2 regions of the Rhizobium sp. BR 317 genome follow, and region 1 is predicted to be linked to the other one. Evidence: predicted binding sites of a transcription regulator. Region 1 holds the regulator's gene; the other holds the start of a gene.

Region 1 (4,426 bases):
CGAAGAACACGCTCGCCGATGACGAAGCCGGCTTGCACCACCTGCACGACCGTATTGTTCGGTACTTCGGTGTTCGGCACTTCGAACATCGCCTGATGGAAGTTGGGATCGAACTTCTGGCCGACCGGCTCGATCTGGCGGACGCCGTGGCGCTCCAAGGCCGAGAGCATGGAGCGCTCGGTCATTTCCACGCCTTCGATCAGCGTCTTCAGGCCGGCATCGGCTTCGGCGCGGGCGTCGGCCGGAATGGCTTCCAGCGTGCGGCGCAGATTATCCGCAACGGCAAGCATGTCGCGGGCGAAGCTGGCGACGGAATAGGACTTGGCATCCTTGACGTCACGCTCGGTGCGACGGCGCAAGTTGTCCATTTCGGCGGCAAGGCGCAGATAGCGGTCACGCAGATCGCTATTTTCGGCCTTAAGCAGCTCGACCGGATCCGGCTGCGAAGGCTGGCCCGCATCCGCGGTTTCCGCAGCCTCTTGCGCAAAGTCCGCGGGATTGTCAGTCGCCGTGGCGTCAGGTCCGGTTTTCGTTGTTTCGTCGGTCATGACGGTCTCCGAATTGCTTTGTCTTTTGAATGAGCCCGATATCGAGGTTTGGCCGGAAAAAATCAAGGCTTTGTCGCGAAGAACAGCCATTTCCCGGCAATCCAGCCCTATTTGCCCAAATACCAATCGGGTGAAAATGCCTCCCCCGTTGGGGCTTCTACTATCCAAGACCCTTTCCGGGTATAGTCGGGGCCGTTTCAACACGACATGAGGGATCGTCCATGTCCAGCAGCCAGTCCCATTCGGGCAAATGTTTCTGCGGCGCGGTGGAAATCGCGGTCAGTGGCGAACCGGTGGCGATGGGTTATTGCCATTGCMACTCCTGCCGGGAATGGTCGGCAGAACCAGTCAACGCCTTTTCGCTCTGGCCACCGGAAGCCGTGCATGTCACCAAGGGCGCTGACCACATCGGCAGCTACCAGAGAAGCGAAAAGAGCCTGCGCAAATGGTGCAAGATTTGCGGTGGCCATCTCTTGACCGAGCATCCCTTGTGGGGCGTGACCGATGTCTACGCCGCCATTATCCCAACCCTCGACTTCCAGCCGATGCTTCATGTCAACTACGAGAACACCGTGCTGCATCTGAGAGACGGCCTGCCGAAACAAAAGGACATGCCGGCGGAGATGGGCGGATCGGGAACCCTGCTACCCGACTAAAACGATCTCTGCGCGTTCAATGAAGGCCCGCCCTGCGGAGGCTTTCGTCACATCCCTGGCCGCGACAGCCTGGAAATCAGTTGGGCGGTATAGTCCACCATGGGCACGATGCGGGCATAATTCAGCCGTGTCGGACCGATGACGCCGACGGCGCCGACGATGCGGTCGTCGTCATCACGATAGGGCGCGACGATCAACGAGGAGCCGGAGAGCGAAAAGAGCTTGTTTTCCGAGCCGATGAAGATGCGCACGCCCGGCCCGCTTTCGGCCAGGTTCAGGATCTCGATCAGGCTGTCCTTCTTTTCGAGATCGTCGAACAACAGGCGCAGGCGATCCAGATCTTCAGCACCGCCCACTTCGGCCAACAGATTGGCGCGGCCGCGCACGATGAGCTGCGTCGGCTTGCCCTCATCCCCGTCGCCGGACCAGACGGCGATCCCGCGTTCGACGAGCTCGCGCGACAGAATATCGAGTTCCTGGCGCACACTCTCCTTCAACGTCTGTAACTGACGGCGCAGCTCCGGCAGTGTCTGGCCGGTCATGTGGGCATTGAGGAAATTCGCGGCTTCCGTGAGCTGCGAGGAGGTAACGCCGGCCGGTAATTCGATGATGCGGTTTTCCACCTGATCGTGATCGCCGACGAGCACGGCCAGCGCCTTGGTCGGCTCCAGGCGGATGAATTCGACGTGCTTCAGCACCGGATCGCTCTTCGAGGTGATCACCAATCCGGCGCCGCGCGAGATGCCCGACAGCATGCGGCTTGCCTCGGTCATCACAGATTCCATCGGCTGGTCTCGGTTGCTGCCACGCACCTGACGGTCGATGGTGGCGCGGTCTTCTGCGGAGAGATCGCCGACCTGCATGAAGGCGTCGACGAAAAAACGCAGGCCGATCTGCGTCGGCAGACGGCCAGCGCTGATATGCGGCGAATAGATGAGACCGAGCTCTTCCAGATCGCTCATGACGTTGCGCACGGAGGCCGGCGACAGAGACATGGGCAGCAAGCGCGAGAGATTGCGCGATCCCAGCGGTTCGCCATTTTCAAGATAGCCTTCAACGATACGGCGGAAGATTTCCTTCGAGCGTTCGTCCAGCGCTGCAATGGCATCCGAAACCGACGATGTCGTGAACCCCATTTCGCTGTCAAATCCGTTCTGTTGAGCCTTAGTCAAAATATAATCATTCAGTTAGCAATGGCAAAAGGGAAAAATATCAACGCTAGCACTACAAGGCCCTTCAGCCTGCTTTTCCTTTGCAAAAGCCGCCGGTGGATCGTAGAAGCGGTCAATAAACTTTCAGGAGAGCAGAATGCGGCCTTCAGGCAGAAAAACCGACCAGATGCGCAAAGTGTCATTTGAGCGCAATTTTTCCAAGCACGCGGAAGGCTCTTGCCTGGTCAAATTCGGCGATACGCATGTGCTCTGCACGGCAAGCCTGGAAGAAAAGACGCCGCCATGGCTGCGCAACAGCGGCAAGGGCTGGATCACGGCCGAATACGGCATGTTGCCGCGCGCCACCGGTGAACGCATGAAGCGCGAAGCCGCCGCCGGCAAGCAGGGCGGCCGCACGCAGGAGATCCAGCGCCTCATCGGCCGCTCGCTGCGCGCCGTCGTCGACCTGCAGGCACTGGGCGAACGCCAGATCACGCTCGACTGCGACGTCATCCAGGCCGATGGCGGCACCCGCACGGCCTCGATCACCGGCGCCTGGATCGCGCTCTACGACTGTCTGAAGTGGATGGAAAGCCGCAACATGATCAAGACGGACCGTGTCCTGAAGGATCACATKGCCGCCGTTTCCTGCGGCATCTTCGCCGGCCAGCCGGTGATCGACCTCGACTATCTCGAGGATTCATCCGCCGAGACCGATGCCAATTTCGTCATGACCGGCGCCGGCGGCATTGTCGAGATCCAGGGCACGGCCGAAGGCACGCCCTTCAGCGAAGAAGAATTCACAACCCTGATGCATCTCGCCAAAAACGGCATTGCCGAGCTGGTGGAGCTGCAGAAGCAGGCGATTGCCTGACCGAAGAGGCGGTCAACCGATGAGCCCGTTGATGGAAGGCATTCTGGAAACCGCTCTTTATGCGGACGATCTCGATGCAGCCGAGGCCTTCTATGGCGGCGTTCTCGGACTGCAGAAGATTTCGCGCGGCGGCAACCGTCATGTCTTTTATCGCTGCGGGCCGGGCGTGCTGTTGATCTTCAATAGCGCGGAAACCGTCAAGCCGCACGAACCGGGTGCCCTACCCGTGCCGCCCCATGGCACGAAAGGGCACGGTCACGTCTGCTTTCGTGTCAGCGGCAACGACATCGAAGCCATGGCGCAAAAGCTGAAGGCTGCCGGGGTCGATATCGAAGCCGATTTTCAATGGCCGAGTGGCGGCCGCTCGATCTATTTCCGCGACCCGGCCGGCAACAGCCTGGAATGCGCCGAACCCCGGATCTGGGGCCTATGACAGGACAGGATATGCGCAAGCTCGATACCAAGACCATCGTCGTCGCCAGCCACAATGCCGGCAAGATCCAGGAAATTCGAGACCTGATCGGCCCGCTCGGTTTTGCTGCCAAATCTGCCGCCGATCTCAATTTCATCGAACCGGATGAAACCGGCACCACCTTCGAGGAAAATGCCGCGATCAAGGCGCTGGCCTCCGCGCATGCCTCKGGCCTGCCGGCGCTATCGGACGATTCTGGCCTGGTCATCGATGCGCTGGGTGGCGATCCTGGCGTCTATACGGCCAATTGGGCGGAAAAGCCTGACGGCACCCGTGACTTCGCAATGGCAATGCAGAAGGTCGAGACTGCGTTGGAAAAGGCCGGTGCCGCTTCACCGGAGAGCCGCACGGCGCGCTTCGTCAGCGTGCTTTGCCTCGCCTGGCCGGACGGGCATACCGAGTTTTTCCGCGGCGAGGTCGAGGGCACCGTCGTCTGGCCGCCGCGCGGCACCCAGGGTTTCGGCTACGATCCGATTTTCCAGCCCAAGGGGTATGACACCACCTTCGGCGAGATGAGCGCCGGACAAAAGCATGGCTGGAAGCATGGCGACTCCCAAGCGCTTTCCCATCGCGCCCGCGCCTTCAAGATCTTTGTCGAAACCTGCCTGGAGGCGTAAGCTAACCCCGTGGAAATCGTAGATACGCAGGACCTGATGCGCGGGGCGCAATTGCTACCGGATACCGGCGAACCCGGTTTCGGCGTCTATGTGCATTGGCCCTTTTGC
Region 2 (4,426 bases), on a different contig from region 1:
AGCCCGCAGCCGGCGGACGGGCCTGGAGACAAGGGCGAGGCACTCCACTTTCGTGTGGCGCAGACCTTCGTGGGTGGAAAGGCAGTCGAAATCCTCGCGACCGCCCCTAACGTCGCGCTGGCGGCTCCCGCTGCAAGAGCGCTCGCACTTCTGGTGCCGGCGATGCTGGCTCTTGGGGCCATTCTCGGCGTCGGGATTTTGTTTCAGGTCCGATTCGGCCTCTTGCCGCTGCGTGCGTTGTCCGGACAGATTGCAGAAATTTCGTCAGGGCGGCTCCGTGAACTGCCGCAAACCGAAGTCGATGAGCTTCGCCCCGTCATTGGGGAAATCAATCGTCTGGTCGAGCACAATCGCAAGCGGCTTGCCGAGACCCGGCTCCAGTTTGCCAATCTGGCGCATGGACTGAAAACGCCGGTCGCGAGCCTTTATCTCGCGCTCGATGGCAAAAACGACCCGACCGGCGAGGCGCGACACCTTGTTGGTCGAATTGATCGAAGGATTCGACACCATTTGGGAAGGGCGAGGGCTGGAGTTTCGGAGGCGGGATTGGCTTCGTCGACAGATCTTCGGTCGCGCGTGGACGACATAGTGCAGATGATGTCGAAGCTTTATGCAGAGCGACGCCTTAGTGTCGTTACAACCGTCGGTTCCGATCTCCGCATAAGCTGTTCGGCGGAGGATACTGACGAGGTTCTCGGTGGGATCATCGACAACGCGTTCAAATGGGCGGCAAGCTCAGTTCGAATAACAAGCACCGCCGAAGGCGCTATGGTGCTGATCTCAATAGAGGACGACGGGCCAGGTATTGAGCAAAGCCGGATCGCCGAAGCGATGAAACCGGGCGTCAGGCTTGACGAGACCGTTGCGGGTGACGGCTTCGGGTTGTCGATCGCCAAAGAGGTCGCCGAGCTTTACGGCGGGTACGTCAAATTGCAAGCCAGGCCAGAAAACGGACTTATTGCCGTCGTGGCGTTACCAGATGCACATGCGCGCGATTTTGCGCGGTCTTCGTGAGGGCGCTTATCCTAGCCAACGCTCCCGGGTACTTGGATTCGAACCTCACCAAAAGCAAGGCAGTGCCAACTCCGATGGTTCCAGACACAGGCAGAGCCAAATGCTGAGTCTGTTTTAGCTCTGGCGGTTTTCCCAGAGTGTTGTTTGTCGCAAACGTCGGTCGACCCATCCCGAGGATGTGGCCACCGAGTGTTCATAGGCGCCGAACAGGGATGCGGGGTTCACAGGTGCTTGGCAGCCGTTCGTCACAATCTGCCGTCCTCTTTTTCGCCCGAGAGCATGACCAACATTCGGCTGAAAGGGTTCCAAAGCCGCAATGAGTTCGATCAATACATCGCCGAACTAGAAGAAGACTTCGATGTAGATATTGAGGAGTCTGAAGAACCGGACGAGCTAGAGGCTGCAAGGAAGAGATCGTGTGGCTGCGCAGGGAAGTAGCCGACCTCCGGCAGCGGCTAGCCGTCATCCGCGCACAGACGGAAGGAACAGTTAACAGCGAAAATCCCAATCTGTGGCCTGGAACTGCAACAACATTGGCGGCTATTTTTATGCTGGGGAAGATCGTACAGCATCTTCGGCGGGGCGATCTGCAGTTCGACTATTGCGGACCAAGGTGAGGCTGCGCCGATGCCTTCGGCAGCGTGTCACGGCGCATCTTCAAGGGGAGCCATGAATCCAAGAGTTCACGGCGTCCTCGAACCTGAAAAGGGAGCTCAAACAGCCTGCGCAACTGAGAGCGGCGCGATCTCTTGAGGACGTTCTTTTTTCCCTTTAATGACACTTCGAAGCTCGTGCAAAATTTGCGGCGATTACCGGGCTTCTCAACTCGGATCGCCAATTTATTCTTCCTTTCCGCATTGTTAGCAGCAACGTTGCGGGAGTGCTAATTTTTTTGTTTCCTCCCCTTGAAATKGAAAAATCCCAAAACCAGATCATTTCGCGCAAAAAGCTCGATCGAGGTTTTGCACCCGCCKGGACTGGTCATCCGGTCCGGCCAGGGGAACAACGTTACTATTGATTGTCCATCGGAGGAAAACATGTCGTTCCGACCACTTCACGATCGCATTCTCATCCGCCGGGTCGAATCGGAAGAAAAGACCAAGGGCGGTATCATCATTCCGGACACCGCCAAGGAAAAGCCGCAGGAGGGGGAGGTTATCGCCGTTGGCCCCGGCGCGCGCAGTGATGCCGGCCAGATCCAGGCACTCGATGTCAAGGCCGGCGACCGTATCCTGTTTGGAAAATGGTCGGGCACCGAGATCAAGATCAATGGCGAAGATCTCCTGATTATGAAGGAAAGCGATGTCATGGGCATCATCGAAACCCAGGCCGAGTAGAAGACTGCTTGAGCCATCTACCCGAAATCATCAGTCAGATAGCTGCCTATTGAGGAGTTGAAGAAATGGCTGCGAAAGAAGTCAAATTCCACACCGATGCACGTGAACGCATGCTGCGTGGGGTCGACGTGCTCGCTAATGCCGTGAAGGTTACGCTCGGCCCGAAGGGCCGCAACGTCGTGATTGACAAGTCCTTCGGCGCTCCGCGCATCACCAAGGACGGGGTCACCGTCGCCAAGGAAATCGAGCTCGAAGACAAGTTCGAGAACATGGGCGCGCAGATGCTGCGCGAAGTCGCTTCCAAGACCAACGACATCGCTGGCGATGGCACGACAACCGCGACGGTGCTTGCCCAGGCCATCGTAAAGGAAGGCGCCAAGGCGGTTGCTTCAGGCATGAACCCAATGGATCTGAAGCGGGGCATCGACCTTGCCGTCGAGGCCGTCGTCAAGGAACTGAAGACCAACGCCCGCAAGATATCCAACAATTCCGAGATTGCCCAGGTTGGTACCATTTCTGCCAATGGCGATGCAGAAGTCGGCCGATTTCTTGCCGAGGCGATGGAAAGGGTCGGAAATGAAGGCGTCATTACGGTGGAAGAAGCCAAGACCGCAGACACCGAACTCGAAGTCGTCGAAGGCATGCAGTTCGACCGTGGCTATCTCAGCCCCTACTTCGTGACCAACCCGGACAAGATGCGGGTTGAGTTCGAGGATCCCTATATCCTCATACATGAAAAGAAGCTGTCGAATCTGCAGGCCATGCTGCCCATCCTTGAAGCCGTAGTACAGTCGGGGAAGCCGCTCCTTATCATCGCTGAAGACGTCGAAGGCGAAGCGCTGGCAACGCTCGTCGTCAACAAGCTGCGCGGTGGCCTGAAGATCGCTGCCGTCAAGGCTCCGGGCTTCGGCGATCGCCGCAAGGCGATGCTGGAAGATATAGCCATCCTGGCGGGCGGCACTGTCATCTCCGAAGACCTCGGCATCAAGCTCGAGAATGTGACGTTGAACATGCTTGGCCGGGCAAAGAGGGTTACCATCGAGAAGGAAAACACGACGATTATCGACGGCGTCGGCTCGAAATCTGAGATCGACGCGCGTGTTGCCCAGATCCGGGCCCAGATCGAAGAAACCACCTCCGACTACGACCGCGAAAAACTGCAGGAACGCCTTGCCAAGCTCGCTGGCGGCGTTGCCGTCATCCGCGTCGGTGGCTCGACAGAAGTCGAGGTGAAGGAAAAGAAGGATCGCGTCGACGATGCACTGCATGCGACGCGGGCCGCCGTCGAGGAAGGTATCCTGCCGGGTGGTGGCGTGGCGCTGCTGCGCGCTGTCAATACTCTCGACGGACTAAAGACCGACAATGACGACCAACGCGTTGGCGTTGATATTGTCCGGCGGGCGATCGAGGCGCCGGTTCGCCAAATCGCTGAGAATGCTGGAGCGGAAGGCTCGATCATTGTGGGCAAGCTGCGCGAGAAAAGCGAGTTCTCGTTTGGCTGGAATGCTCAAACTAACCAATATGGCGACCTTTATGCCCAGGGTGTTATCGATCCGGCCAAGGTCGTGCGCACGGCACTTCAGGATGCCGCTTCGGTTGCCGGCCTGCTGGTGACGACCGAGGCCATGATCGCCGAAAAGCCGAAGAAGGAAGTCCTTCCCGCTTTACCTCCGGGCGCCGGAATGGACTTCTGATGCGACCAAAGAGGCCTGCCCTCGGGTGGGCCTCCCCTTCACATGATCAAACTATTCAAGTTCCATCGGTGAAGATCTATGGAGTCAACGATGAGAAAGGAAAGCATTAGCAACTCGATACCGGAGGAAGCCACGGCAGCGATCAGCGCCGCGCATCTGCTTCATCCGGCTAAACATTTCGAACACCCGCGTGATGTGCTTGCGGCCCCTGGCATCGGCAAGCAAGAGAAGCGGGCCATTCTTGCCTCTTGGGCATCCGACATCTTTGCCGTCGAGTCCGCTCCGGCCCTTCGCCTTTATCCCGGGTCGAACAAAGCGGTCTCCTATGATGAGATCATTGAAGCGTTGAAGGCATTGGACGAGGACGGCCAGCGATCTGTA

What was found. Region 1 encodes HrcA, which represses chaperone genes, less so after heat shock. Its sites were predicted from a motif close to GTTAGCACTCNCNNNNNGNGAGTGCTAAC; they were not measured.
Region 2: the regulator HrcA is predicted to act here: its motif matches at 1,874-1,902, upstream of groES (co-chaperone GroES).

The regions. Positions count from the first base shown of each region.
Region 1 covers NZ_JARWLB010000007.1:260,585-265,010, forward strand. Annotated here, with positions in the region: gene grpE (nucleotide exchange factor GrpE) at 1-548, opposite strand, end outside; gene QD357_RS14030 (GFA family protein) at 770-1,204, shown strand; gene hrcA (heat-inducible transcriptional repressor HrcA) at 1,252-2,340, opposite strand; gene rph (ribonuclease PH) at 2,513-3,229, shown strand; gene QD357_RS14045 (VOC family protein) at 3,249-3,662, shown strand; gene rdgB (RdgB/HAM1 family non-canonical purine NTP pyrophosphatase) at 3,674-4,318, shown strand; gene hemW (radical SAM family heme chaperone HemW) at 4,355-4,426, shown strand, end outside.
Region 2 covers NZ_JARWLB010000034.1:17,102-21,527, forward strand. Annotated here, with positions in the region: gene QD357_RS30255 (sensor histidine kinase) at 55-1,014, shown strand; gene groES (co-chaperone GroES) at 2,052-2,351, shown strand; gene groL (chaperonin GroEL) at 2,417-4,045, shown strand; gene QD357_RS30270 (hypothetical protein) at 4,136-4,426, shown strand, end outside.